Regions from separate parts of the Odoribacter sp. N54.MGS-14 genome, predicted to be linked through region 3. Evidence: riboswitches for the same ligand, from Rfam matches in the RefSeq annotation. Region 3 holds a riboswitch; each other region holds the start of a gene.
The links. Region 3 has a riboswitch for cobalamin ahead of WS42_RS00830 (anaerobic ribonucleoside triphosphate reductase). Riboswitches for the same ligand answer to the same signal wherever they lie in the genome.
Positions count from the first base shown of each region.

Region 1: it holds a riboswitch for cobalamin, as region 3 does, so the genes downstream of both, WS42_RS03755 (4-hydroxyphenylacetate 3-hydroxylase family protein) here and WS42_RS00830 (anaerobic ribonucleoside triphosphate reductase) in region 3, are expected to answer to the same signal.
Region 2: it holds a riboswitch for cobalamin, as region 3 does, so the genes downstream of both, WS42_RS08455 (ABC transporter substrate-binding protein) here and WS42_RS00830 (anaerobic ribonucleoside triphosphate reductase) in region 3, are expected to answer to the same signal.

Region 1 covers NZ_LARL01000010.1:20,632-30,867, forward strand. The annotation lists gene WS42_RS03725 (DUF2284 domain-containing protein) at 1-325, opposite strand, end outside; gene WS42_RS03730 (MarC family protein) at 480-1,076, opposite strand; gene WS42_RS03735 (aldehyde dehydrogenase family protein) at 1,204-2,559, opposite strand; gene WS42_RS03740 (4-hydroxybutyrate dehydrogenase) at 2,732-3,844, opposite strand; gene WS42_RS03745 (acetyl-CoA hydrolase/transferase family protein) at 3,911-5,203, opposite strand; gene WS42_RS03750 (NifU family protein) at 5,218-5,529, opposite strand; gene WS42_RS03755 (4-hydroxyphenylacetate 3-hydroxylase family protein) at 5,507-6,970, opposite strand; cobalamin riboswitch at 7,248-7,451, opposite strand; cobalamin riboswitch at 7,811-7,996, shown strand; gene WS42_RS03765 (acyl-CoA carboxylase subunit beta) at 8,214-9,755, shown strand; gene WS42_RS03770 (acetyl-CoA carboxylase biotin carboxylase subunit) at 9,809-10,236, shown strand, end outside.
Region 2 covers NZ_LARL01000035.1:49-10,284, forward strand. The annotation lists partial or broken gene WS42_RS08450 (DPP IV N-terminal domain-containing protein) at 1-906, opposite strand, end outside; cobalamin riboswitch at 1,057-1,247, shown strand; gene WS42_RS08455 (ABC transporter substrate-binding protein) at 1,271-2,413, shown strand; gene WS42_RS08460 (iron chelate uptake ABC transporter family permease subunit) at 2,419-3,462, shown strand; gene WS42_RS08465 (ABC transporter ATP-binding protein) at 3,455-4,459, shown strand; gene fldA (flavodoxin FldA) at 4,666-5,169, shown strand; gene WS42_RS08475 (DUF2023 family protein) at 5,180-5,536, shown strand; gene cbiD (cobalt-precorrin-5B (C(1))-methyltransferase CbiD) at 5,544-7,343, opposite strand; gene WS42_RS08485 (transposase) at 7,385-8,110, opposite strand; gene cobM (precorrin-4 C(11)-methyltransferase) at 8,174-10,015, opposite strand; gene WS42_RS08495 (M24 family metallopeptidase) at 10,032-10,236, opposite strand, start outside.
Region 3 covers NZ_LARL01000002.1:56,040-66,275, reverse strand. The annotation lists gene WS42_RS00840 (PepSY-like domain-containing protein) at 1-671, shown strand, start outside; gene WS42_RS00835 (C-GCAxxG-C-C family protein) at 736-1,215, shown strand; cobalamin riboswitch at 1,457-1,653, shown strand; gene WS42_RS00830 (anaerobic ribonucleoside triphosphate reductase) at 1,752-3,959, shown strand; gene nrdG (anaerobic ribonucleoside-triphosphate reductase activating protein) at 3,967-4,482, shown strand; gene WS42_RS00820 (YitT family protein) at 4,691-5,602, shown strand; gene WS42_RS00815 (PG0541 family transporter-associated protein) at 5,709-6,005, opposite strand; gene WS42_RS00810 (efflux RND transporter permease subunit) at 6,078-9,233, opposite strand; gene WS42_RS00805 (efflux RND transporter periplasmic adaptor subunit) at 9,263-10,236, opposite strand, start outside.

The DNA.
Region 1 (10,236 bases), on a different contig from region 3:
GATATTCCGTTTCAAGCCACCGCAACCAAGAATCTAGTTGAAGGCGCACTTCTGTCAACAGGCCGATAACGACCTCTTTCTCTGTTCCCGCAGGAATAGTTGGTACAGAGGATGGATCAGGCACGATCTGAGTGCCTGTTATGCAGATATATTTGTACTTGCCAATCCTTGCAGATATATCGAAATCGTATGGTGGACAAGCCCAGCAACGATCATAACGATTACATCTGCGGCAAAATACAATGAATTTATCTTCATCCCGGTATTTCCGGATATACTCCCCGGCCGGCATAAAAACAGTATGATGTGAAATAGCATAATCCATATCACAAAAGTAATTAATTCCTGGCTGAAAACCGATGGTTCCTGCGGGTACTTTTTTATAGCCGAACAGAGGAATAAAACAGCGACTTCTGAATAGTTACCGGTAAGTAATCGTTGACAAGGCGTTCAAAAACAAAACGTTACTATAATTGGCTTTAGCGTGAAAATGAATTCAACAACATACTCAGATTGCTGATAAACAGCCGTACGGACATTGCCAGCAGGATGATGCCGAAAAATTTACGCAGGACGTAGACACCACTTTTCCCTAAAATGCGTTCCACCAGATAAGCATTGCGGAGTACCAGATAAACCAGAAGCATATTGAGTGAAATGGCCAGGATCAGGTTGGAGAGATGACATTCTGCCCGCAGAGAAAGCGTCGTTGTCAATGTCCCTGCCCCGGCAATCAGAGGAAAGACAACAGGCACAATAGTTACACTCCCGGCAGGTCCATCGTTACGGAAAATTTCTACACTGAAAATCATTTCTACAGCAAGCACCAGCAATACCAATGCTCCGGCTATGGCGAAAGAAGAAATGTCGACATTGAAAAGTTGCAACAGGGCATCCCCTGCAAAAAGGAAAGTAATCATGACTGCATAAGAGATCAGAGCAGCTTTCCCTGCCTGCACCTGTTTTCCTGTTGCATTGAGATTGATGATAATAGGCGTAGAACCTGTAATATCGATCACAGCAAACAACACCATAAAAGCGGTGAATATCTCCTTTATACTCAAATGCAAATCCATCTATATAAACTTTACGAACTATATTTTGGGGTTTGCAGGCCGCAGGTTATCCTTATAAATCATGAAACCACTCCGAAATATTTTTTAACAACTGCGGGCACTGCAAACCCGGCCACAATCCCTATTTTCAATCCGCCCAGATCTCTTCATCCGAAGGCACATGGATACGTGCCGACAGCGGAGCAATCCGGGTGATATTTAATAAATGTTTATAAGTAAAATTCTCCGAAATCGAATTATTTCCCCAGCTTCCGCATCCCAATGTATTGGTTACAGGCAGACCGTTCTGAATAGACCCACCGGCAGTGGTTGCACAAGGAGCGTTCACAATCAGACGGGAAACGGACAATTCGGTGCCGGCCTTAATCACATTGGCCTGATCGTTGGAATGAATTCCGGCTGTATGACCGTTACCTTCCATGTTCAGGTTAGTCTTGGCGATCCGTAAGGCTTCTTCAAAATTGTCATATCCGAGGCAACCCATTACCGGAAACATTTTTTCTTTGCAGATACGATCGGCATGTCCGGCTCCAGTTGCTTCAGCTACAATGACACGGATACCTTCAGGCAGATCGATACCGGCAGCACCGGCAATCTTCTTCACCGACTGCCCAACCAAAGCCCGGTTTATTTTTCCTTCCGGGAAGAGTACATTCAGCAAACGCTCTTTCTCTCCGGCAGTAACAAAATAAGCCCCATGTGCAGTAAAGGCCTTGAACACAGCTTCGCGATCGGTTACCGGATAAGTGAAAAATTGTTCTCCGGAACAGATAATACCATTATCAAAAGCACGTCCGGTAATCACCTTTTCAGCTGCTGCCTCCAGATCGATATTACGATCAAGGATCACCTGTACATTACCGGCACCTACACCGAAAGAGGGTTTTCCAGAAGAGTAAGCGGATTTCACCATCGGCATCCCTCCTGTGGCAACAACGACATCGCAGGCTTCCATCAATTCTTTGGTCTTATCGATAGAAGGTTCGTCGATCACCTGGATCAGATCGGCAGGAACCCCGAACGGAGCCACAACGTCCTTGATCAGATTTACAGCCAGAGCCGAGCATCTTTTTGACTGTGGATGCGGAGCTATAATAATGGCGTTTTTGGTTTTGAGGGCAAAAATAATCTTCGACATCGGTGTCACAATCGGATTGGTCATCGGCGTGATCCCGGCTACCACACCGATCGGTTTGGCAATTTCGATCAATCCGGTTTTTTCATCCATATCGATGATACCCATGGATTTTTTACCCCTCAGGTTATAATAAACCCCTTTCGATTTATTGCGGTTTTTAGCTACTTTGTGCTCATACACCCCCATGCCGGTTTCGTTTACAGCCAACCGGGCCAATTCTTCGGCATGATCATAAATGACACGGGCAGCTTCGCGGATAACCCGGTCGACCTGATCCTGGTCAAAATGATGTTCGTAAATCTCCTGAGCCTTGCGGGCTTTCACCACCATTTCCTTTATTTCCATAACTTTTTCAGTTTATAATTATAACGCAAACTTTAAATGCCGGGCAGCTTTCTGTCTTTGTTTCTGCCTGATCAGTCTCAAAGCTCCCGACAAAAAATCCTCCGGATTTTTCTCAACGAAATCCAGGATTTCCTAAACGATTACAATGTAATTCTCAACTTAAAAAATTGATTTAATACAGCACCTTATAAATCTCCCGGATCTCCTCCTCCGACAGCGAGACATAATTATTGGCCAAAAGACGTTGCTGAGTCTGCAACACACTGCTGGTAAAACCCTGAATTTCTTCCGGTTTCATTCCATACACCCGGAGTTTATTCTTCGGAATCAATTTACCCAAAAGCTCATCGAGTACCGGATAGGGATTTTCGTTCACACCCAATTGTACACACAACAAGTCGTTCAGCCGGGCAATATCGCCTGAAGGATTTTTGGCATTATAAAGTTTGAATACTTCGGTGAAAAACTGATAATTCGATTCGCCATGAGGTACATGATAACTACCACCCAACGGATAGGATAAAGCATGTACAGCCCCCACCCCTGTATTTCCAAAAGCTATTCCGGCATAATTACTTGCCATCAGCATATCCCCCAGTCTTTCGAAACGATATTCGGGTCCGTTCGCTGCAATCCCCTGAAACACATCGATGATTATTTCGATGGCAGCCCGGCAATACAAACGGGTATAAGGATTGGATTTGGGCGAAACATACGACTCGGTGGCATGTACCAACGCATCGATCGCACTACAGGCATAAAACTTAAAAGGCAGCCCTTTGAGCAACTCCGGAACCAGCACAGCATCGTCGGCCACAATGGCATCGTCGGCCAATCCCATTTTAGTATGTTTGGAGGTAATTTCAGCTATGGATATATTGGTCACCTCGCTTCCGGTTCCACAGGTGGTAGGCAAAATGACCAATTGTTTTTCTTTGACGATCGGAATTTTACGTTCGAAAGCTTCCGTAACGTCTTCCACCCCTTTCAATACAAACAATTTGGAAATATCGATCACCGTTCCGCCACCGACCGCAATCACCCGGTCGAAACCGACTCCTTTCACTTCTTTCAGGATAGTGTTCATCATTTTATCCGATGGTTCTCCTAAACCGAACTTCTCCTGCATAATGAAATGACAAGGGAGATTCAGAGATTTCATAAAAGGTTCATAAAGGAATTCATTGGTAATCACCAAATCGTGCTCCGAGAGCTTGAATTCACGGGCAAAATCGGCAAAATGATCGAATTTGCTCAAACGGGTTTTTAATTTAAATAATTGCATAATACATGATTATAAAACGATGGACAGCCCCGGGACCATAAATCGCCGGAAGTTATCCGCCACCAGTTAATCCTTAAAACGTTTCTGATATTCTTCTTCCAGCATAGGGCGGAAATCGGGATGTGCCACAGCAATCAATGCCCGAGCCCGTTGTTTCAGCGTTTTACCTTTCAACCGGGCGATGCCGTACTCAGTCACCACATAATCGACATCATTGCGTGAAGTAGTAACAGCTGCACCCTGCGCCAAGAAAGGTACAATCCGGGAAGCCTTACCTTTAGCTGCAGTCGAAGGCATAGCCATGATCGATTTACCACCGGCAGACCAGGCTGCCCCCCGGACATAGTCTACCTGTCCTCCGGTTCCGCTGAATTGTTTCAGTCCGATTGTCTCGGAAGCCACCTGCCCCATCAGGTCAACCTCGATGCAGGAATTGATGGAAACCATCTTTTCATTTTGTGCAATGACACGAGGATCGTTGACATAATCTACAGGACGCATTTCTACGCAGGCGTTTTTATCGACGAAATCGTACAAGCGGCGCGTCCCCATCAGGAAAGTGGCAACCAATTTCCCCGGATGCAAGGTCTTTTTACTGCCATTGACCACTCCTGATTCCACCAAATCGATCACTCCGTCGGAAAACATTTCGGTATGGATACCCAGGTTTTTTTTATCTCCCATAAACAGGAGCACGGCATCCGGAATCGCTCCGATCCCCAACTGTAAGGTGGAACCATCCTCAATCAAAGAAGCACAATTACGCCCGATGGCTTTTTCGACATCCGTAATTTTAGGCAGCGGAATTTCGGGCAATGCCAGGTTAGTCGGAATAATATAATCCAACCGGGAGATATGAATTTTGTTATCTCCCTCGACATAGGGCATATTTTCATTCATCTCTGCGATCACCAGTCGCGCCTTTTCTGCTGCCGCTTTAGTATAATCACAAGAGAGTCCGAAACTGCAATTTCCTTCACTATCGGGATAAGACACTTGGATTACCGCCACATCCACAGGATATACCTCATCAAACAGCTGTGGTATTTCATAAAAAAATACAGGAAGAAAATCGGCCCGGTCGTCAGCGACAGCCTGGCGCGAATTTCCCCCGACAAAATTAGTGATGTGGCGGAAATGTCCTTCCGTCCCGGGTGTCAGGTATGAGCCATCGTTCAGCGTAAGCATGTGGTAAATACCGACATCATGCAAGCGTTCTTTTTGTGCGATCATTTCCGCCGGCACAACCTGCGGACAACCGGCAGCATGTCCGAACACAAGATGGTCTCCGTCTTCTATGGCACGGACAGCTTCCTCCACTGTCGCAAACCTGTTTTTATATATTTCTTTCCATTCCATAATCCTCGTTTTGATCACCTTTTTCGGTTTAATAATTTCCGGGCAAAAGCGAGTAAGCCCTCATCTGTTTCGTTGATCAGATACACACGGCCGAGTTTATCTCCAAGCTCACGACGCAAACCTTTCTCTACCACTTGTTCCACCGTAATTTGTGCCGCAGGACAGGCTCCACAGGCTCCGGAAAACACAATTCCGACATCCCGGCCCCGGATTTCCCTGACACTCAAATCCCCGCCATGTTCCAGTAAATGAGGACGGACCCGGTAAAGTACGATCTCCCGGACCCGTTCCTCAAAACTACTACTACTTTCTATCTTTGCTTTCATCCACCTTAGCAATCACTTTAGCCAGTTCTTTCTTCGCAGCCAGATTTCCCTGACGGGAGATCATAATACGCTGTGCCTGAGGTGAACCTGCTCCATGCATAGATTCTGTCCGATATCCAACAGCTGCCGTACCCAAGGTAATATTTTCGATCAGGCGCAGGATACGCATCCGGTTTTCGGTAGAAGTCCCGGTTGCTCCCTGCAAATATTTCTCTACATAAGGACCGATCTTTTCGCTGCGTAAATCCTGCTCGGATGGCATGGTCACCATTAACCCACCGGCAATATCTTCTGCAAGACGGGCAATCTCATAAGGCATACGGGTAATATTCTGTTTGCAGACATTGGCCAACAACAGATTGATCTGATAGTTACCGGCAGGCATCTTTTCACCCTCTGCCGAACAGGCAATACCACAAGCATAAAGCGTCTCGTTCAGATGTATCATTTCGATCAGCTTATCCTTGATGTGGTTGGCTTTGGGCACGCCATTGTAATCGGCGGCAAGGGCAGCTGCACCGATCAATACATCCCCGACTCCGACTTTACACCCTCCGTAAGACTGACGGTGATATCCGGCGAAACGCTCTACCATCATTCCGGCAAATTCATATTCCCGACACATAAACACCCGTTCATTGGGAACAAACACGTTATCGAAAACAACCAGTGCTTCGTGCCCACCATACTGTGCATTTCCGAGGTCCATATCGGCATTTTCCTCCATTTTACGGGTATCACAGGACTGACGGCCGTACACCATAAATACGCCTTCGGCATCTGAGGGGACAGCAAACGAAATGGCATAATCTTTATCCTCTTCTTTCATGGCCACAGTAGGCATGATCAGGTGTTCGTGCGAATTGACAGCCCCGGTCTGATGAGCTTTTGCTCCCCGTACGACAATACCATCCTCCCGCACTTCCACGACATGCATATACATATCCGGATCTTCCTGTCTGGAGGGCGACAAACTACGGTCACCTTTCGGATCGGTCATCGCTCCGTCAACCGTAAGGTCGTTTTCCTGTACAAACTTCATATATTCAGTGAACCGCTTGTGATATTCTGTCCCAAGCTTCTGGTCCATCTCATAGGTGGTAGAGAAAATGGCATTGAAAGCATCCATTCCCACACAACGCTGGAAACAGGCTGCCGTCTTTTGTCCCATCAAACGTTGCATTTTCACTTTATTCACCAAATCTTCCGTGCTTTGGTGGAGATGGCAAAAACGGTTGATCCGCTTGCCGATCAGCGGTGAATAAACAGTCATCAGATCCTGATATTCCGGTTTTTCAGCCAATTCATAAGTTTTGGCTACAGAATTCATAGAAGGACGAATCATCGGGTGGTCGACAGGATTTTCGATCAGCTCACCCATAAAATAAACCTTCAGATTCAATCTGCGGAGGCTTTCAATGTACTCAGCTCTGGTCATCATAATTAGTGGCGTTTTATTGATTAACAATACAATATTTAAAGAATTATTTCTCTAATCAAAAGACACAAAGGACAACTATCGTATGCTATATAACATACGTCTTTCCCTTTACGGAAACGATAGCGCCAGCCTTTTTAAAAAATAAAAAAGCATCCTTTACACATCCTCCCAAAACGAGGTTATGCCTTCGTGTTTTCCAGGACACACCCGTATCCCTTTTCCCAAAATAATTGTGAAAAACAACGCACATACCCATTGTCCTTATTCCCCAGAACAACTGGCAATTATAGGTCAGGCAGGTCTTCTGACTTGTTCCGGATTTTGCGGCCTTCCCTTCTCCCGGAGGAAAAAGTGACCATAAGAATGCAAAACCCTTTTTAAAGAACATACAGCTGAGGGTACAGTACCGGATTCTCACCGGATTCCCTATTCAACTCATTCCTCCGTGTGAGGATGAGTCACCATGACGACGCAAATGTACCTAAATAAATTTATATTCCTACTTTTTTTCTTTAATTTTTAAATAAAATGAGAAAAATAATTGCAGCAATGAAACAAACCTCTCCTAAAAAATCATAAAATAACACCTCCTTCACCCGAACTTCCTTCTCCTCTCTCAACGTCCGATGAAGTAAAAAATCGATTAAAAACAACGGAATGCATAAAAATAATCGACGATCATCCGGACAACAAAGACCCGCCTCTTATAAAAACAAGAAGTTACAAATTTTTACTCACTGATAATCAACAACAAAACAAAGGAAAAGGGAAAGATTTTATTAAAATTTCAACGGATAAAAGATTTTTTATACTTTTGTCCCATTGAAGTTCTTTACAAGATGTGAATCAGATCGCTCAGGTGCCTCATTACGATGGGGAGAATAGGGAACCGTGTGAAAATCACGGACTGTCGCGCAACTGTAATCACCATAAAAGTTCGGCCAATCATGTCCACTGTCAGCATAAGACGGGAAGGACGGCTAAAACGGTGAAAGTCAGGATACCTGCCTCAGCGAATTGACAATGCTTTCGCGGAATAAAGCCAGAGTCAGCCCTTATCAGACCGACACCCGTCCGGGTAAATATACCCCTGCGTATTCTTTATTTTGTGAAAGCTAAGTTTAAGCCATGCTCAACGGTAACAATCGATGATTAACGAGTAATTATCAATCGGCTACACTTACGAATCTTAAAAGAGATTGCCAGAATAATAAAGCAATTAATAGATGTAAACTGACTTAGCATGAGAAAATCGTTTGAAAAATTCCTGGCGAGACAGGAAGCCTTAGCCCGGCAATACGGCGAAGCATATGAAGAAAAACAACACAACCGCGGCAAACTGACAGCCCGGGAACGAATAGAATTTCTTTTTGATGAAGGCACCTTCGAGGAAGTCGATGCTTATTCTCCATCGGCCACCACCTCTTTCGGTAAAACAGTACGTTCCTATGGAGACGGAGTTATTACCGGATTTGGAAATATAAACGGCAGACAGGTATTTGCCTATTCCCAGGACTTCAATGTTCAGGGAGGATCATTGGGTTCTGTACACGCTGCCAAAATTATAAAAGTACAGGATATGGCCCTGAAAACAGGTTCTCCTGTTGTAGGCCTGATCGATTCGGGAGGAGCGCGCATACAGGAAGGAGTGGCCAGTCTGGCCGGATATGCCGGTATTTTCCGCCGTAATGTACTGGCCTCCGGGGTCATTCCCCAAATATCGGTGATCATGGGTCCGGCAGCAGGCGGCGCCGTTTATTCCCCGGCACTCACCGACTTTATCTTTATGACTGCCGCAACCAGTTATATGTTTGTTACAGGCCCCAATGTCGTTAAACAAGTGTTGAATGAGACCATCTCTCCCGAAGAATTGGGAGGGGCTTCAGTACATGCTGTCAAATCAGGAGTCGCTGATTTTGTTTTCAACGATGACGAGAACACTTTGCGGGGAGTGAAAATGCTGCTTTCCTATCTTCCTTCCAACAATATCGAGAATGCTCCCTATCTGGCCACCGACGATCCGGCGGACCGTATAGAAGAAAGTCTCAGAGACCTTGTTCCCGAAGATCCCGACAAACCTTATGACGTCCGGAATATCATCCGGCTGATCACCGATAAAGGTAAATTTCTGGAAATAGCTGAAAACTATGCCCCCAATATCATTATCGGCTTGGCCCGGTTCGGAGGCTATGTAACCGGAATCGTCGCCAACCAACCTCAGGTGATGGCCGGTACTTTGGATATGAACTCTTCTGTCAAGGCTGCCCGTTTCATCAATTTCTGTGATAGTTTCAATATTCCCATCCTTACTCTTGAAGACGTTCCCGGATTCCTGCCGGGAGCTGATCAGGAACATGCCGGGATTATCCGCCATGGAGCAAAATTATTGTATGCTTACACCCGGGCTACTGTACCCAAAATCACCGTCGTACTGCGAAAATCTTACGGAGGAGCCTATATCGTTATGAACAGCAAAGGGATCGGTGGCGACTACAACTTTGCCTGGCCGACAGCAGAAATCGCTGTCATGGGACCCGAAGGGGCAATCGCCATTCTCTACCACAAAGAACTGGCCGCTGCCGAAGATCCCGTTGCTTTGAAAAAAGAATTACTGGCACAATACCGGGAGGAGGTTGCCAATCCTTATATCGCCAACGAAAAAGGATTTATCGATGAAGTCATCGACCCGTCCGTCACCCGACTGAAAATCATCCGGGTACTTAAATCTTTAGAAAAGAAATCAGTCAGTCTACCCCGCCGGAAACATGGAAATATACCGCTTTAAAAAGATAAAAGCGAAAGAAAAGGGGGACAAAATAAAAAGATAATGAAATAGATATGATAAAATCAGTTTTAATAGCTAACCGAGGCGAAATAGCCATCCGAATTGCCCGTACAGCCCGGCGCATGGGCATCAAAACTTATGTCGTCCGAACAGCCAAAGAACCCGAAGCTGTATATTTATCAGCTGCTGATGCCGTGATCAATTTCCCGGAAACCGATGGGAATATACCGGAATTTCTGGATATCGACAGATTGGTTGGACTAGCCCGGGAATATAAGATCGACTCATTACATCCAGGTTATGGATACCTGTCTGAAAACGCGGAATTAGCCGAACGCTGCCGGGATAATGGAATCGTCTTTATCGGCCCTTCACCCGAAGTCATCCGACTTATGGGCGATAAAGTTGCAGCAAAAGGAATTGCCGCACAGAGCGGAGTCCCCATGCTTGGAGCCAGCCAAGGAGCCGTACATACCCTCGA
Region 2 (10,236 bases), on a different contig from region 3:
ATAAAGATCCTCCGGACAATTTTCCAAATCAGATGCAACAATCCGAACCTCCTGATTGGGGTATTTATCAATATTCACAACAATATGTTGGCAGGTTTCCGGATAAAACAAATGCAGATCGTAGGTAAAAACATATTTTTCACCCGGCATAGGGAATTTATAAGTACGCAATTTAGGACGTGGTTCGGCCAGATTATCAACTACCCAGCAATTTTCAACCTTACGCCTGTCCTGACGTAAGCAGTAAAACACCTTAGAATTTCCAGCCCACACAATATTGGGAGTTGTATTTTTATCCGAATCGCTGTCCTTCTGATTACTATAGGAATAATACTTCTCTCCATCTGTGGTCAACTGTACCGGAACCGTATCCTGCCTGTTCAGCAGATACAGATTGTGCCGGTAAGCATATATACTGTAACTACTGTCAGGGGAAAACTTTAACCAATAAGGGGATGCCGGAGGATAAAAACGGCAGGCTTGTTCAGGGTCCAGTTTTTTCAGCTCCCGGGTTCTGATATTGTAATGAAAATCCAGTCCTCCCTTGGAAAAAGAAAAACAATACGGATCCCCCTCATCAAATTTCAGCCCTCCCAATCGGAAATCTTTGATATTAAATGATATCCCCGTAGCTTGGGTTAATTTACCGATCATATCTTCCATGTCAAACATTTCCAGTTTTTTTTTACGGACCGGATTGACCAGATAGTATTTAGCACCTCCGGGCGTAATATAATTATACCAAAACATATCTGTCCCGGATATCCAGGAAGGAAATACACTCAAAGAGTGATAATACTTCTTCAGATTTTCTTCCGAATACTTGTAACAATTTTTTAAATCTGCTTTCTGTGCATAAGAAAAAAAAGCACAACAGAAAAAAGCGAAAAAAAGGATCTTTTTCATCATGTTTACATTTTGCGTTCTACTTATTATCATATACACATACTTTCATAAAGGCCAATAAATAAAAGTACATGGTGACCAAAAGTAGTAATCTTTATTTATTCTTTTTATAATTTGGACAAAATTAACAGGATAAAGTGCCTAAAATACTATCTTTGTAGCAGCATCGGTATCCCCGCATGGGAATTTGGGAATTCGGTGAAAACCCGAAGCTGTCCCCGCAGCTGTAAAGTCATTACTGTCATTTTGCAGGTCTTTTCAATGATCCACTGAAACCTGGGCGTTTTGGGAAGGAGAAAAGATGACAAGCCAGAAAACCTGCCGATCATAGCTAATAAACAAATTTCTTTCGGAGGAAAAGAGCATGAAAAAGATTTATTTTTTATCACTGGTATTTACCATCGGTTTTTGTCTGGCCTTAGGTTCCTGTCGTTCAGGTAACCGCAAAAAACAAAACCCTGTCGCTACACAAACAGATCGTTCGAATATTCGTTATGCACAAGGCTTCTGGCTGGAACAACACGAAAATTACCGACTCCTTCATATCAAAGATCCTCAAAGCGAAACCGGTTCGGAATATACCTTCGCCCTAAGACAGCGAGGCACACATCCTGAGCTTCCCCCGCATATACCTGTACTCGATCTGCCGATCCGGGGCGTCATCTGTATGACTTCTTTACAACTCTCTAATTTTATCAAGCTCGGAGCAACTTCTCAAGTCGTGGGAATCAGCAGTACCCGCTTTTTGAATAATGCAACGATCAAACAACAGTTAGCCGAAGGGAAAACTCAGAAAATCGGTATCGAGGGTAATTTCGATGCGGAAATCATTATGAACCTCGCTCCCGACCTGATCCTCATCTCTCCCTTCAAACAAGGGGGCTACGACGCTATGAAAGAAGTAGATATTCCACTAGTCCCTCATTTGGGTTATAAAGAAACGACTCCATTGGGACAAGCCGAGTGGATTAAATTTGTCGGTCTTTTAATCGGAGAGGAAGAAAAGGCGAATAAAATATTCAATGAGATAGAACAAAAATACAATGATCTGAAAAGATTGACAGCCCGGGTCGAACACCGGCCAGTCGTACTCAGCGGTGAAATACACGGAGGAACATGGTATGCCGTAGGAGGACAAAGTTTTCTGGCACAAGTGTTCGAAGATGCCGGAGCCGATTATTTCCTGAAAGACGATCCCCGTTCAGGCGGCGTATATCTCGATTTCGAAACGGTATACAATCAAGCCGACCAGGCAGATTACTGGCGCATCCTGAATAGCTACCCGGGACAATATACCTACGAAACACTTTTAGCCCAGGACGAACGTTACGGTGACTTTAAGGCTTTCAAACAAAAAGGAGTGATTTATTGTAATATGCGTGAAAAACCCTATTACGAAAATATGCCCATGGAACCGGAATTATTACTTGCCGATTTCATTAAAGTGTTTCACCCGGAATTATTACCGGATTACGTACCGGTATACTATCATCAGTTAAAAGACTAATCACTATGGCTTCAACCGGACGAAATACAACTTTTATCCTGCTTATCATGTTGAGTATAGTTGTATTCTTATTCCTCAACATGGTATTGGGTTCGGTTCGTATACCGATGAGTGCGGTATGGCACATCTTTACCGGTACAGGAGATGAGCCTCAAACCTGGCAGAATATCATTTGGAAATCGCGTTTTCCGCAGGCATTGACCGCCTTGGTCGCCGGAGCAGGTCTGTCGATCAGTGGCTTGCAGATGCAAACGGTATTTCGCAATCCCCTGGCAGGACCTTCTGTATTAGGAATCAGCTCAGGAGCCAGTATGGGAGTTGCTTTCGTCGTACTTTTTTCAGGTAGCATAGGCGGAGTAGCCCTCAGCCACCTCGGTCTTTTCGGAGAAGTGGCGCTTTCGATCGCTGCCGTCGCCGGTTCGTTATCCGTTATGGCACTGATTGTTTTCGCTTCACATAAAGTAAAAGGAAACGTTACCCTGCTTATTATCGGAGTGATGATCGGTTACCTGGCGAATGCCATCATCGGTATTTTAAAATTTTTTAGTGTAGAAGAAGATATTAAAACCTATGTTATCTGGGGGCTGGGAAGTTTCTCACGGGTATCCGGTAATCAAATGATGCTTTTTGTTACGATCATGGCCATCTTGATCCCCTTGTCTTTTTTGTTGGTGAAAACATTAAACTTATTGATGCTGGGAGAGGGTTATGCCCGGAATCTGGGATTGAATATCAAACGGGCCAGAGTTCTGGTGATCACCTGTTCGGGCGTATTGACGGCTATTGTTACGGCCTATTGCGGTCCGATCATCTTTTTAGGCTTGGCAGTCCCTCACCTGTGCCGGGCTGTTTTCCAAACTTCGGATCACCGGCTTTTGATGCCGGCCTGTCTGGTTATGGGCGCCTCCCTGGCTTTGGCCTGTAATCTGATCGCACGCATGCCGGGTTTCGAAGGAGCCCTGCCGGTTAATTCGGTCACGGCACTCATCGGAGCTCCGGTTGTTGCTTCGGTATTATTCCGTAAACGTAAAAACGAACTGAATGAATAAGACCGCCACCATACAACTCCGTAACCTGACGATCGGCTATAAAGGGAAAGTACGCCCTAAAATTGTAGCCGAAAATATTTGCAGTGATATTTATGCCGGTGAACTGACCTGCCTTTTAGGAACGAACGGTATTGGAAAATCCACCCTACTGCGCACCCTTTCGGCCTTCCAGCCCAAATTGAGCGGAGATATTTACCTGGCTGGAAAAAAATTGGAAAAATATACGGACAAGGCCTTATCCACGGTGATCAGTGTCGTGTTGACCGAAAAATGTGATATCCGCAATATGACGGTCCGGGAATTAATCGGTATGGGCCGTAGTCCTTATACAGGTTTTTGGGGTAAATTAAGCCGGGCTGACGATGAGATCGTGGATAAAGCGATCGGGCTGGTCAATATTCATCCTCTGGCTTCCCGAATGCTTCATACCCTAAGTGACGGTGAACGTCAGAAAGCAATGATCGCCAAAGCTTTGGCTCAGGAGACACCGGTCATTTATCTGGATGAGCCGACCGCTTTCCTCGATTTCCCAAGCAAAGTCGAAATCATGCAACTGCTTCATCACCTGACCCGCGAAACCGATAAAACGATTTTTCTTTCGACTCATGATCTGGAACTAGCCCTCCAGATCGCCGATAAGATTTGGCTGATGGATAAGGTGAACGGTATCACCTCCGGTACGCCGGAAGACCTTGCCCTGGAAGGATACCTCAGTCGTTTTTTCGCCCGCAAAGGGATTACTTTCGACATGGAATCAGGACTTTTCCGCATCACCAACAATTATCGGCAGGAAATCCGTCTGACCGGCCACGGCTATCGCTATGCCATGGTGCGTAAAGCCCTTCAACGAAATGAGATCCTGGCCAATCGCGATATTGACTCAGCTGTTTACATTGAAACCAACAGGCAGCCTGATCAATTCATATTGCATTTTCCTCACCAGGAAGATATTATAGTCCATACAATAGAAGAATTATTAGAAAAACTAACACTGTAACATACAGAGACAGGGGTTTTGTGCTAATTCGATCGACGCATTGTTGGAATAAATACTGTCCTGTCTCAAATAATCCGGTCGAAATATCTATATACAACTCCCTATTTTTAGGGTATTTCTCTGATCAATTTCACTAAAAGAGGGGATTTTCCAACCCGATAGAATCGCGTATTTTCGTTCCGATCTTATTAATTAAAACATGAAATATGAAAAAGATTGGAATATTTTACGGTTCAACAACCGGAACAACCGAATCAGTAGCGGAGCAGATCGCTTCTCATCTGGGGGTCGGTAGCAGTGAGGTGTACAATGTAGGAAATACCGATGCTAAAGTAGCTGAAGAGTATGAACTGCTCATCTTAGGAAGTTCGACCTGGGGATCGGGAGAATTGCAGGATGATTGGTATGATTTTCTGGAACAATTAGCCGGAAAAAATCTAAGTGGTAAAAAAATAGCCCTATTCGGTTGTGGGGATGCCATGTCGTTCGGATCTACTTTCTGTGATGCCGTCGGGATCATCTATGAAAAATTACAGGGTACAGGAGCTACGTTTATCGGAACTGCCGATCCTTCGGATTATACCTATGATGCCTCCACTGCCGAAATCGACGGACAGCTGGTCGGATTATTGATCGACGAAAACAACGAAGCGGATAAAACGGAACTCCGTATACAAAACTGGACCGATGCGTTGAAAAAAGAAATTTAATACCCTGATCATGGATAGTTGCATTTTATCCGGAGACATGAAAATATTCGTACACCATATCTACGAATTACAAAAAGGTATACGGTACATGGCATTGTGTACGATAGACAAAACCGATGAATCTTTTGCCATACAAAGATTAGAAAAATCAGGTCTTGAATATGAAATCTGTCCCATCAATGCCCACCGACTGAACTTGTTTTTCGGAAAAAAAGAATGTATCAATATTGTCCGGTTAATCTGCAACCGTCCATTAAACCTGTTAACCCCCGAAGAAGATTTTATCCTGGGCACCATGCTGGGATATGATGTGTGTCAGCAATGCGAACGTTATAACCATCGTAAAACTTTAATACAAAGTGCCTGATAATTAATCATAAGGACTCTTCAGAAATCAGCATCAGTTCAATTATACACTTTTTTTCTCCCTTTATATAGGAATAACAAACTTCCTCGCATTTTTTCAAAAGAAAGGAGAAAAACGGATGATCGGCCGGTAACATGTTCCATAATTCCCGGGCTAAAGTCATTTCAGAAATGCGGGCACAAATCCCGTCATCACAACCGGCTTCCTTCGCCAAACCGATGATAAAATCGCGGTTCATAACTACATTCCGGCTATGCGTATCCCCATGCCCCTCGGCCAATTTCACCGCTTTGCCGATCATAATCCCCATCGTTACCCGCCCGATACCTTCTTCCTCTATGATTTTCAAGGTCTCTTCGATATAATTACCATAATGGACAAAAGCCTGAGGTATCATTTCAGGGAAACGTTCACGGAGGATCCGCTCACTTTTAGCTCCCGAATTAATGACGATATGCCGGCATCCCAATGCTTTAGCTACCTGTATTTCTTTACGGATGGTCGCAACGAAAGCTTCGGACGAAAAAGGACGGACCACTCCGGAAGTACCGATAATGGAAATTCCCCCGACAATACCTAATTTCGGATTGAAAGTTTTGAGAGCCAGTTCTTCTCCATCGGGTACCGAAATCTCGATGACTACTCCTTGTTTCGGTATACGATGAGCTTCCAGAATTTTTTCTGTCTCGGCGGCCATCATCTTTCGGGGAGTCGGATTTATAGCCGGTTCTCCTATCTCCAAACCCAATCCGGGCAAAGTTACGATACCTACTCCTTTCCCTGCGGCAAAACGAATACCGGTTTCTTTAGAAAGCATTACTTTTGCACAGATTTCCCGTTTATTAGTCACGTCAGGATCATCTCCCGCGTCTTTGACCACCGTGCAGATTATACTCTGTCCGTCCTTCTCTGTACGGCTCACAGGCAATTCGACTTCTTCGCCGTCAGGTAGAGTGATCATCACCTGATTCAACACTTCTCCCGTCAGCAGAGTCGATAAAGCCGCTTTTGCAGCAGCACAGGCACAGCTACCGGTCGTGAAACCACTATGCAATGGATAAAATCCGGGCAACAGACGTTCTATGCGGTGCCGCAAACCGTTGTTCCCGGTTACGACATAGAATCCCTCGGGCAATGCCGGACGTTTGATCACGACAACCGGAATACCTGATTTCCGGGCAGCTTCGACCTTTTCACGGAAATAACCGGACCGGCCGCTCTCCTTGGTCAGGATAGCATCGGGGCGTAATTGCAATAACAACTCCCTTTCCTCTTTTCCCTCTTCCCAAAAAATCAGCTTCCCTGCCGGGAATCCATATTTTAAAGCTAATTGCCGGGACTCAGGCCGATCGAGTACCCGGAACCAACAAGGATTTTCCAACCAATAAGCCTTCAATTTAGGTATGGTCTGCACACCGGACAACGCCAGTAAATTCCGTATTCCCTGATTTTTCAACCATACACAAGCTTCTGCATACGAATCACACCAGATCAGGTCCGGATCACGGGGAGGATAAATCCGTTCGTAACGAACAACCGGAATATTCAATTCTTCAGCAGCTTGTCCTATATTCTTGTGCAGTTGTTCGGCAAACGGATGAGCAGCATCTACCAACAATTGAATCCCATGTTCCCGGCAGAAATCGATCATCTCTTTCACTTCCATAGCTCCCACCAGCCGAATGCCGTGTATACACTCCACTTGCTGTCCGTTTCCCCGGGTTGAATAATAATAAGTTTGCCCGGCTTCATCCAAAGTCTCTACTGCAGCCCTACCTTCTGTAGTTCCACCAAATACCAATATCATTTTTACCTTTTTAAAACAAAGGGACGGGGGTAATGTTTCATTTACAAACGATGGATTATACCTAAACTGACCCCTGTAATACGGGCAAGTTGCCGTAATCCAATGTTCGGATTCTGTTTCAATACTTTCAGCACCTGTCTCTGTTCAACTTTAGTTAAAATCTCAAAACTTTTCCCTTCCAACATTTCTTCCAACAATTTCCGGACCTCATGATCTTTAAATTGATATCCCGCTTCCATGAATTCCCCGTCTTCATCTTCTAACATATAGGCCTGAAAATCTGCTTTACTATCGAAAAACAAAGTTAAAAATTCAGTGGAAACAAAAGAATCCACCGGATTAAAATATACCGAATAACTGTTCCACCGGTATTCCGAAATTTTATGACACAAACCTGCTTTCAAGGGATTTTGCAGCACATACCGAAAACAACGCAACAAGTAACCCTGATCTTCAATGACCTCACTTTTAAAACGATCTTGAAAAAGATAACCCTCCCGTTCATATTTATGATTAAACCATATCGCATACGCCGTCAAAATCCGATGAATATAAAAACTCAAGCGACTGGTTTTTACGATAAGATGAATGTGATTATCCATCAAACAAAAACAATACACTTTGAAAAATTCACCAGCCTGTGATTTCAAAAGATCGAGAAACATCCGTCGATCAGCGTCTTCATGGAATATCAACATACGATTAACACCACGTTGGATGACGTGGTATACACCTGTATTGGACTGTTGACGAGCCTGCCGGGACATTTTTTTGCCAATTTAACCACAAGTTAAATTTACAAAAAAAATTCCACACAACAAAATGAAACATTATCCCCGTCCCTTTGTTCCACGAAACAGGTGGGTGAAATGGCTGGAGTAGAGTTTTGACAAACCTTCCCGGTTACCGATTGCTTCGCCGACTACAATCATGGTGGTCAAGGTCAAATTGTTCTCTTTCATTATTGCCGCCAAATTACGGAGTTCGCCCCGGAAAATCTTTTCGTCTTTCCAGGTCAGGTGATAACAGGCTGCCACAGGAGTCTCGGGAGGATAACATTCCAGTAATTCACGCTGTACTTCTTCGGCAATCGAAGCACTCAGGAAAATGCACATCGTGCTTTGTGACCGGGCCAACAGATGGAGTTTTTCCTTTTCCGGCATCGGTGTACGCCCCTCTCCACGGGTGAGAATAATACTCTGAACCTTTTCAGGTATGGTAAACTGTGAACGCAATGCAGCAGCAGCAGCCAGGAAAGAAGAGATACCCGGTGTAATCCGGTAACGCATACCGTACCGGTCGAAAAAGGCCATTTGCTCCTGGATAGCCCCATAAATACAAGGATCCCCGGTATGTAACCGGACAATAAATAATCCCCGGTCATAAAACTCTTTCATCAATGCAAATTGCTCTTCCAGAGTCATGGAAGCCGAGCTACGCACAGTCGCCCCCGGCTTTGCATAATAAGTAAGCTCGATTGGCACCAGACTTCCTGCATAAAGAATCAAATCGGCTTTTTCCAATAACCTTTTCCCCCGGACAGAAACCAGTTCCGGATCACCGGGACCTGCCCCGACAATCTCGATGAAACCGCTTCGTTCCGCCTCTCTATCCAGAGCAACGGCAAAAGTAAAATCATTCCCCGGAGTAACCTGTCCCTTCTGTTTTTCCAGCAATAATTTCGTATTCCCGGCACTTTTCAAAGCAGTTGCTTCGGAAACACTATAGGCGCCTGTCACCTCGAATACCTTCCCGGAGGGATTCGGTACTTCTATATCCTTCAGTTCCTCAGGCCTGTAAATCTGCATTTTAGCAGACAGATTCCGAACCAGATCAGCGACCATAGGTTCATCTTTTTTCAACTCAATAGTTGTCACTACCTTAACAGCTAAAGGAGAAAGTCCATGCCGTTTCAATTCATCACCAATATAAGCCCAAATACCGGTCGGGTTACACTGCTTACGGCATCCTACCCCCAAATGAAGTACAGCCGGATGATAATATAAAATCGGTGTTTCACATTCATACAAACAGGGAGTAACAGCAATAATCAGCCCATAACGTCCTGCCGGAATATCCTCGAAATGATAATAGACATCCACATGGGCCGGTCGTGAATGTTCAAGCCGGTCGGTTCCCTCATCGCGTATATCCAACAACAGGGCCGTCGGCCGCTGGTTGACGAAAATGGAAATCAGCTCATTCAAGGAACGCCGGTATTCCATTTTCCAGCCATTCTCTTTACCTAACAAATCCAAAGCCCATAATCCGGTATTGTCACTTTGGGTCGTAACCACAGGCTGAGCCCCTAATATACGGGCCAACCGTTCGGTCAGGGCATTTGCGCCACCGACATGGCCGGCCAGAACCGACACAACAAAATGTCCGGTAGCGTCCACATTGACTACGGCAGGATCTGCATATTTCGAAGTCACACAAGGAGCGATCGCCCGTACACAAATTCCCATCGCCCCGATAAAAACAAAAGCTTCGTAATCCCCGAAATGCCTTAAGGTAAAATCAGTGATCGAATCGATCCGGACACACCCGCTCCGTTCCGATACAGAGAACAGGTCCACTTCCTTACCTAGTTCTTCCCGGATAATTCCGGCAGTTCGTGCCCCGGCATCCGAAGCGATTATCATAGCTGTTTTCATTGTATTTATCATCATATTTAATTAGCTACAGTTATAATTCAATTATATTCTCATCCAATAAAGTCATTTTTTCCACACCGGAATCTGTCACTAAAAATGTATTCTCAATCCCCACGGCTCCGATTCCTGCCAACACGAACTTCGGTTCAAAAGCAAAAGTCATTCCCGGTTGTAGTATATCCTTCGAGCGGGTGGTCAATACAGGCAATTCATTTATTTCCAATCCAACCCCATGT
Region 3 (10,236 bases):
CCGACTTTACCTTGAACGGACGTGAATATGAAGCCTGGTTCAATACCTCCGGGATCTGGTTGCAGGCAGAATATGCGGTCACTTATACCTCGGTTCCTGCTGCGATAAAAGATTTTATTGCCAATAGCATTGATTATCCTCCTACTTTATGGACGCCGGATGCGGCTACAGAAGTGCTCGAACGGAAAAATTATCCCGATTGGTATGCGGTGGAATTGGAGAACGGGGCGAATGAGGTGACGATTTGGGCTGATGCCGAAGCTTATCTGCACCGGGCAGTCGTTGAAGATTATAGTGGAAACGATATTCCTCAGACGATTCTTACTTTTGTTACTCAAAATTATAGGCAGGCTTTACTGACTGAAGTCGGGAAATGGTCCGACGGGGCATATCAGGCGAATATGCTGGACGGCAACGAAGCTAAACAAATCTATTTCGATCGCTCGATGAACTGGCAGTATACAGAATGGCCGGTATTGTTTTCCGAAGTCCCTGCGGTGGTGAAAGAAGTCCTGAATAGTACCGCTTATGAAAACTATACCGTACGGAGCGTCGACTATCGGCAATTCCCTCAGGGAGATCGGTATCATTTTATTTTGACCCCTAAACAACAACCGGGACTCGATATGGCTTTGGATATAGATTTGCAAGGGAATATTATTACGCAATAGAAGAAATAGATTTCCTATTCTCACGGTCTTTCGTTACTTTTGCCGGACATTAAAAAATAGGATGATGGAAGACCGGATACAGCGTGCCGTCGAATTATTCCGGCAAGGCTACAATTGTTCACAGTCGGTATGTGCTGCTTTTGCAGACGAGTATGGTTATACTTTCGAACAGGCATTACGGATGTCGGCTTCGTTCGGTGGAGGGATCGGTCGGATGAGAATGACTTGCGGTGCTGCTTGCGGAATGTTTATATTGGCAGGCCTCGAAACAGGTTGTGTAGAGGGAAAAGATAGGGAAGGGAAAGAAGCGAATTATAGACTGGTACAACAATTGGCAGAGAAATTTGTGAAGCGTAACGGTTCGTTGATCTGCGGTGAATTGTTGGGGGTGACTCCCTCAAGAATCGGGTTCGATCCGGTGCCTGAAGCCCGGACACCCGAATATTATAAAAAACGTCCTTGTCTCAAAACAGTGGAAGAAGCAGCCCGAATTTGGGTGGAATATCTACAAAATGAAAAATCAAAAGTAAAAGACGAAGAATAAAATATCAATGCTGAAAAATATTAACTCGATTAATTTTTGGATTTTTATTTTGGAAAACTTTTAAATGTTTGATTGCTTGATGATTTGAATTTTGTTTTGTAGTTATATGTTGATTATCAATAGTTTGAATGTGCCGGATTCTAGATTAAAAGATTTGTATTGGAAAACTTTGATAATCTGTTACTTTGAAAAAATGTCAGAAAAGTTTCTGAAAATATTTTTCTCTTCGTAAAAAACTTTCTATTTTTGTCTTGATTTCGGTTCTTATCCTAGCGTAGGGATGAGATGAAAAGGGAATCGGGTGAGAATCCCGGACAGTCCCGCTGCTGTAAGCTCCGTAGAGCGGTTTAAACCCGAGAAGAACCACTGCCGTTATTGGCGGGAAGGTTGTTTAAACCGGGAGTAAGTCAGAAGACCTGCCGTAATTATTGTTTTCTGAGGCTTTCGAGGAAAGGCCGGAAAGAAGGATTCGCTTGTCTTTTTTTTGTCCTCTCCTTGCCTTATGAGTTATCGGTTTATGATTAAAAAGTAAAATAATGATTCAGACTGTATTGAAAAGAGATGGCCGTGTAGTTGGCTTTAATGAGGAGAAAATCGTTGCTGCAGTGAGAAGAGCGATGCTGCATACCGATAAAGGAGAAGATATGCAATTGGCACATGAAATTGCCGATCGTATCGCTTGCCGGGGACAGGAGCAGATGAGTGTCGAAGATATTCAAAACTGTGTGGAAATCGAATTGATGAAGAGCCGCCGTAAAGATGTGGCTCAATTATATATTGCTTACCGGAATCAGCGTAGTGTGGCCCGTAAAGCGAAAACCCGGGATATCTTTTTGGAAATCATAGAGACGAAATCGAATGAGGTGACCCGGGAAAATGCCAATATGAATGCGGATACGCCTGCCGGGATGATGATGAAATTTTCCAGTGAAACGACAAAGCCGTTTGTCGACGATTATTTGTTGGTAGAAGAAGTAAAAAATGCCGTTCGGCAAGGATATCTGCACATACACGATAAAGATTATTATCCGACCAAAAGTCTCACCTGCGTACAGCATCCCTTGGATAAGATCCTGAAAAACGGATTCTATGTCGGTCATGGTGAATCCCGTCCGGCAAAACGGATCGAGACGGCTAGCATCCTCGGTTGCATTTCGCTCGAGACGGCTCAGAATGAAATGCATGGCGGACAGGCGATTCCGGCTTTTGATTTTTATCTGGCACCTTATGTGCGGAATAGTTTTATCGAAGAGGTGAAAGTATTGGAAGAGATTACCGGTGAAGATTACAAACACCTGTACCATTTTCCCATCAAAGATTATGTCCGGATTGAGCTGGACGGTTTGAGCGGGGATGAGCGGGTTTTACAACATGCGATCAACCGGACGGTAAGTCGTGTACATCAGTCTATGGAGGCTTTTATCCATAATATGAATACCATTCATAGCCGGGGAGGCAATCAGGTTGTTTTCAGTTCTGTCAATTACGGTACGGATACTTCTGCCGAAGGCCGTTGTATTATTCGGGAAATGCTGACCTCTACCTATCGGGGAGTGGGAAGCGGAGGTACGGCTATCTTTCCGATTCAGATCTGGAAAAAGAAACGGGGCGTGAATTATTTACCTCAGGATCCCAATTACGACTTATATGTTTTTGCTTGTAAAGTCAGTGCCCGGCGTTTTTTTCCCAACTTCATCAACCTGGACGCTACTTTTAACCGGCATGAATTGTGGAAAGCCGACGATCCGGAGCGTTTTCGCTATGAGACGGCTACCATGGGATGCCGGACCCGGGTTTTTGAAAACCGCTTCGGAGAGAAGACTTCCATCGGTAGGGGAAATCTTTCTTTCTCGACGATAAACATTGTACGTCTGGCTATCGAATGTATGGATATTTCCGAACGGGAAGAAAGAATCCGGACATTTTTCTCGAAATTGGACGAACTCCTTGAGTTGACGGCTTTGCAATTACATCGTCGGTTTGAGTTTCAGAAAACTGCCCGGGCAAAGCAATTCCCTCTCTTAATGAGTTCTCTGTGGGTAGGAGCGGAGAAGTTGAAACCTGAAGATACGATAGAGAGTGTTATAAATCAAGGGACACTGGGGATCGGTTTTATCGGTTTGGCCGAATGTTTGGTCGCGTTGACAGGTAAGCACCATGCAGAAGATCCGGCTGCACAGCAGTTAGGGATCCGAATTATAACCCGTTTCCGGGATAAAGCGAATGAATTTTCGGAGCGCTGGCAGCACAATTATAGTGTATTGGCTACTCCTGCCGAAGGATTGAGCGGGAGATTCACTCAGAAGGATAAAAAGAGTTTCGGAATCATCCCGGGAGTGACCGACCGGGAATATTACACGAACTCGAATCATGTGCCTGTCTATTATCGATGCAGTGCCCGGCATAAAGCAGAAATAGAAGCTCCTTACCATGATCTGACCCGCGGAGGGCATATCTTCTATGTAGAGATCGATGGAGATGCAACCCACAATCCGGATGCGATTATGTCGGTGGTAGACATGATGGACCGCTATAATATGGGGTATTGTTCTGTCAATCACAACCGTAACCGCTGTATGGATTGTGGACATGAAGACGCGACCGACGGTTTGGAAGAATGCCCCAATTGCGGAGGACATCATATCGATCGCCTGCAACGGATTACCGGATATCTGGTCGGTACGACAAATCGCTGGAATCAGGCGAAACTGGCTGAATTGAATGATCGGGTCAGACATAATTAGTTTAGCGATGAACCTGTTTTTATTGGATATTATCGAAGATACCGTGGTAGATGGTCCGGGATTCCGGACCTCTCTCTATGCGGCAGGATGCCGGCATCATTGCCCCGGTTGTCATAATCCCCAATCCTGGGAACGTGAGCATGGGCATGCGGTCGGAGTAGAAGAGGTGGCCGAACGCTTGCTGACCGATCCTTTTTCAAATATTACTTTTAGTGGGGGAGACCCTTTGGAGCAAGTTGAAGCATTTACTGAATTGGCTAAGTTGATTAAAAACAAAAGCAAAAAGAATATTTGGTGTTATACCGGTTATCGCTACGAAGAGGTGTGCCGGTCTGCCCGGTTGGCACAAATCTTGCCTTATATCGATGTTTTGGTAGATGGACGTTTTAATCAGCATTTGCGGGATACCGATTTGCTTTTCAGGGGAAGTAGCAATCAACGGCTGATCGATGTTCCTGAATCCCTCTTGAAAGGGAAAATACAACTTTACGATTACTCACCTTATCCTGTTATTGCCGTATAGGGCTTCAATCGTTTTCAATGCGATTTCCTGTTTTTGTATAAATATGCTCTTTCTTGTATAAATATGCCTGTGTCTTGTTGTTTAATAGATTGATATACAGATATAAACAAAACATGTTGAAAATATTTTATGCCAAGAAAATGCCGAAAACAATTCGTAATTTTGGCAGCGTTAAATCATAAATCAAAATCATAAATCTAAAGTCAATATGGGATTTGTTACGAAAGAGAAATTTCTCTCTAAAGATTTTTTTATAACCTATGCCTGGTTGTTGGGTGGATGTTTTGTTTTTGCCCTGGGGGCGGTGATGTTTGCTGAGCCTTATGGGTTTGCTCCCGGAGGAACTTACGGATTGTCTATGGTATTTCACCATTTGTGGGGGTGGGAGACTGAAATTGCAGCCCTGTGTATGGACGTTCCTTTACTCTTGTTGGGAATTTACTTTTTGGGAGGTATGTTCGGGGTAAAAACCATTATCTGTACGTTCGCTATTCCGGCATTTATGCGTCTCATCCACTATTTATACGGCTATGATGCCTTGTTGGAGCCCGGTATTACGGATCGTACGTTACTGAACGAACAGTTGTTGTCCGCTATTTTCGGAGGAATTGTTTATGGTATCGGGATCGGTATGATCTTTAAGGCACGGGCAACTTCCGGAGGATCCGATATCATTTCTATGATTTTGAATAAATATACCCACATATCGCTTGGAACTTTGGTGATTATTGTCGACTGTACCATTACGTTGTCGACGGTTGTTGCTTTCGGTGACTGGCGTTTACCGATGTATTCCTGGATTATCGTATTTATCGAAGGAAAAGTGATCGATCTGGTAATCGACGGTGCTGCTGTACATAAGACCCTGATGATTGTCACTGATAAGTTAGATCCGGTGAAGGATGTTATTATCAAGGATATCAACCGGGGAGCTACCTTATTGCCGGCTGTCGGTATGTATCGGGGAGAAAGCCGCAATATGATCTACACCATCCTCACACGTCGTGAAATGATGATTTTACGGCATCGGATTGCAGAAATCGACCCCGAAGCCTTTATCAATGTAATCGATTCGAAAGAAATTCTGGGACGCGGCTTTAAACCGCTGAAAGAAAGTTGAAACTATTTTACTGCCACTTAGGCAGATTGTCGGTTGTGGTTAAGAAAGAGAATTTTTGAATAGGGTCTGTGCAGTTGCTTTGCGCAGACCCTATTGAGTTTTCGGATTAATACATATCGGTAATATCCCAGACAAAAGCCCGGATACCGTTTTCTTTGTTTACTTCATCCAACGCTTTGACGTATTTCAGAATCAGGGGCACCATTTCTTCTTCGACGATGGTAATGGTGGCGGAGTTCATTTCCGGCCAGGTATGAGATCCCATACGAGGTTCTCCGGTTTCTGTTCCTGCTCCGTTAACCAGAGGCCATTGTGTAAATCCTTTGATCTGTAATTGATCGAGGAGAAAAGCTACTCGCTCTGTCAGGGCTTGGTTGTATGTTATGAATACTGCTTTCTTCATATTTGATTTTGATTTTTGATTTACAATTTCAGACTTTAATATCGGTCTGAAACTGTAAATCTGCATTATCGATTACTTTTTGGGTAGATCTTTTTCAGGATCGAAGTCTTTCATAAATTTAAATTCTTTGGCCAGTGCCTTTTTCTTGTCACGGCTACCGCTTTTGTCCATAGCAGCGTATACGGCCGGGACGATGATCATCGTAATGATGGTGGAGAAAACCATACCACCGATTACTGCGATACCCATTGGCCGCCAGGTTTCGGAACCTTCACCTGCACTGATCGCCATCGGTACCATACCCAGAATCGTAGTCAAAGAGGTCATCAATACCGGACGCAGACGGGAACGACAAGCTTGTGCAATAGCATCGTACAAGCGAATACCTCTTTCACGCATCAGGTTGATAAAGTCGATCAACACAATACCGTTCTTCGTCACGATACCGACCAACATAATAGCACCCAAGGCAGCCACGATACTCAAGGTGGTGTTCGTGAGCAACAGGGCCAGAATTACTCCTGTGAATGCAAACGGAATGGCCAACATGATAATGAACGGCATCTTGAAAGATTCGAACTGAGCGGCCATCACAATGTATACCAACATCAGGGACAACAGTAACAGCCAGATCAAAGAACTGAAGGATTCCTGCTGGTCTTCGTAGTTACCACCGATGTAAAGACTGACATCCTGAGGTACATCTTCCAGATTGTCGATAATCTGTTGTGATGCCTGTGCGATATCTCCCAAAGCTACGCCAGCTGCCGGAGTGATAGACACTTTCAGGATACGCTGTTTACTTTTACGCTCGATATTTGGCGGTGAGAAGTACTCTTTGATTTCACCCAATTCTTTCAGACGTATTTTTTCGCCGTGGCCGTCTATGATCAGGATATTTTCGATCTCCGTCAGAGAAGAACGGTATTTCTCATCCAGGCGGACGATGATGTCGTATTCTTCTCCGTCTTCTTTGAATTTACTGTTACGGAAACCGTAGATCCGGTTACGGACATAAGAACCGACTTCTGAAGTGGTCAAACCATGACGAGCCAGTTTATCCTGATCTAAAGCAATCTGGAGTTCGGCTTTATCGTCGTCCCGGCTGATTTTGATATCTTCGGCTCCCGGGATCTGACGGGCTTTCACTGCGATATCCTGAGCCAAACGGGTGGTTGTGTTGAAATCGTGACCCATAATTTCGATATCGACAGAGTTGCTACCCATAGAACCACCGCTGGATGAGGTACTGACTGTATATTGCAGTACATCCGGGAAACTCTTCAAGATAGAACGAACCTGGTCGGCAATGACGAAAATACTCCGTTCACGGTCTTTAATATCTACGGTACGTAAACGCATATTCAGGATATTGTTACCGGTACTGTTCATCATAGAAGCGAAGGAAGCTTCTTCTTCACTACCGTACGACAAGTTGATGATCGTAATTTCCGGTATATCTGCCCGGATCATTGAGTCGATCTGTAAAGCGACTCTTTTCGTCTCTTCTACCCGTTGACCGGATTGCATTTTTGCATATACAGTCATATTGCTCTGGTCGTTCTGCGGCATAAAGTCGGTTTTGATAAAACGCGTAAGGCTGCAAGACCCCAGGAAGATGGCAGTCATGAAACAAATGACGAATGTTTTATGATGCAGTACCCAACGGATCAGTCTTTCATAACCTGAATCCAGCCTATCCAATTGCCGGGATACGAAATTGTAAAAGCTGAACTTGCTGTTACTGGTCTTTTCCTGTATCCGCATTAATTGTGAACAAAGCATAGGAGTCAGAGAAATAGCCGTCAGTGTCGAGGTACATACGGTGATACAAACGATCCATCCCAACTGTTTGAACAAGATTCCGGTCATTCCGGTTACCAGGGTCAGCGGGAAGAACACAGCTACGGTTACCAGTGTGGTGACGATTACAGACAACCATACTTCATTCGTTCCGTATTTGGCTGCTTCACGTGGCCGGCTTCCCCGGTCGATATGTTTCGTTATGTTTTCCAACACTACGATGGCATCGTCTACCACCATACCGATTGCAATAGAGAGGGAGGACAGTGAAATTACGTTCAGAGACTCACCCGTTGCAAACAAATAGATGAAGGCGACAATCAGTGAGATCGGGATGGTCAGAGCAATGATAAAGGTGGCCCTCCATCGTCCTAAGAACAGAAATACGACCAATACCACAAAGATCAAAGCGTACATCAATGTTTCCTGCAGGTTGTTGATCGACTTTACGATAAAGTCCGAGTTATCCGAAATGATTTGGAAGTTGATGTCCGAAGGCAATTCTTTCATTGCCAATTCCAGTTGCTTTTTCGCTTCTTTAGCTACGGCAACGGCATTGGCGTCGGTTTGTTTGGTGATCATCAGTACACCACCGCGTCCCCGGTTGATCGTTTGTTCCAGTGTGATGTCTTTGATCGTATCCCGCACGACAGCAACATCATGCAAATAGATGGTTTTATTGTTTTGAGTGCCGAGTACGATATTTTTGATCTGGTCGCTTTCCTCGAATTCACCCTCTATACGCAAAGCATAGTCCATCAGCCCCATTTTCACATTACCGGAAGAAACATCCTTGTTCTCTGCCAGAATTTTGTTACCGATCTGTTCGAGAGTCAGGTTGTAAGCATCCAGTTTATTCGGGTCTAAATCGACATAAACCACACGTTCCGGTGCTCCGGCAACGATCACAGAAGCTACACCGTCTACCCGGTTCAAACGGGTGATCAGTTTGTCATCCAGAATCTTGTCTATACCGGGATAAGATTGGTCGGCCGTGACGGCATAAATCAGGATCGGCATCATAGACGTGTTGAAACGCATAATGGTCGGTCGGTCGATATCGTCCGGCAAATTTTGCATTGCTTTATCGACAGCGTCACGTACGTCGTTGGATGCTTCGTCCAGATTGGCTTCCCATTCGAACTCCAGAGAGATTACTCCTAAGTTGTCATAGGACGTAGAGGTCATCTCTTTCAGATTATCTACGGAGTTCAATTGATCTTCCAGGATTTTGGTTACATTTTCCTCAATATCCGAAGCATTCGCTCCCGGATAAGTTGCCATCACTGTGAGGTAGGGCGGGTCCATCTTAGGGTATTGGTCCACCGGCAACTGTATATAAGAGGCAACACCTAATACCATAATGGCGATAAATACCATTAATGTGGAAATAGGCTTGTTGACCGCTGTATTGTATATACTCATATTCTTACTATTTATTTGATGTATTTATCTTATTGAGTGATAGTAATGGGTGAACCGTCGATAACACGTCCCTGACCGACAACGATCAATTCGTCTCCTTCCTGGATTTCGTCGCTGATCAATTCGATCTTATCTTCAAAACGTTTCCCTAAATTCACGGATACTCTTTTGGCTTTACCGTCTTTGTTGATGAATACGTAGCGGTCATTCGCACCCTGAAGTTTCAACACAGCGATAGCAGGAACAACAACGGTTTCGGTATTTCCGATAAAGAAATTGATGGTTCCGTACATACCGGGACGTAATGCTTCGTCATCATTCGGAATCTTCACTTCAACGGTGAAAGTTCTCGAAGCCGGATCGATCGTCGGATAAACGATACTTACCTGTCCTTCGAATATCCGGTCGGGGTAAAGGTTACTTTTCAATTCTACTTTCGTGCCTTTCTTTACCGATAAGAAATATTGTTCCGAAAGATTTACGTAGGCTTTCAGGGGATTGATTTTTTCAATTGCAATGATCGATGGTTTGGAAGCACCACCGAAAGCAGCTCCTGTATATACTTCTCCGTTTTCGAAATATTTTCCGGTCACTACTCCGTTGAAAGGAGCCAACATCCGGGTATTTTCTTTCAGGAAGTCTACGTTCGATTTAGCTACCTCATATTGGGTCACTGCAGCATCGTAGGCTTGCTTACTGATACTCTGAGTTTCATTCAGCATTTTAGCCCGGTTGTATTCGGTTTCCAGATTTTTTAACTGGACTTCGGCTTGTTGCAGATTCGTCCGGTCCATTTCGACTAATAATTGTCCTTTTTTAATCCGGTCCCCAACTTCTACATAGATTTTTTCAATACGTCCGGTAGCTGCAGGTGCATAATACACTTGCTCGTCTGCCTGTAAATTTGCTGTGTAGTCCAGGGTACGGGCAATGTTTTCTTTTTCCAGTTTTTGAACTTTCACCGGGATAGCTTCAACTACGCTGGTATCTTTGTCAGAATCTT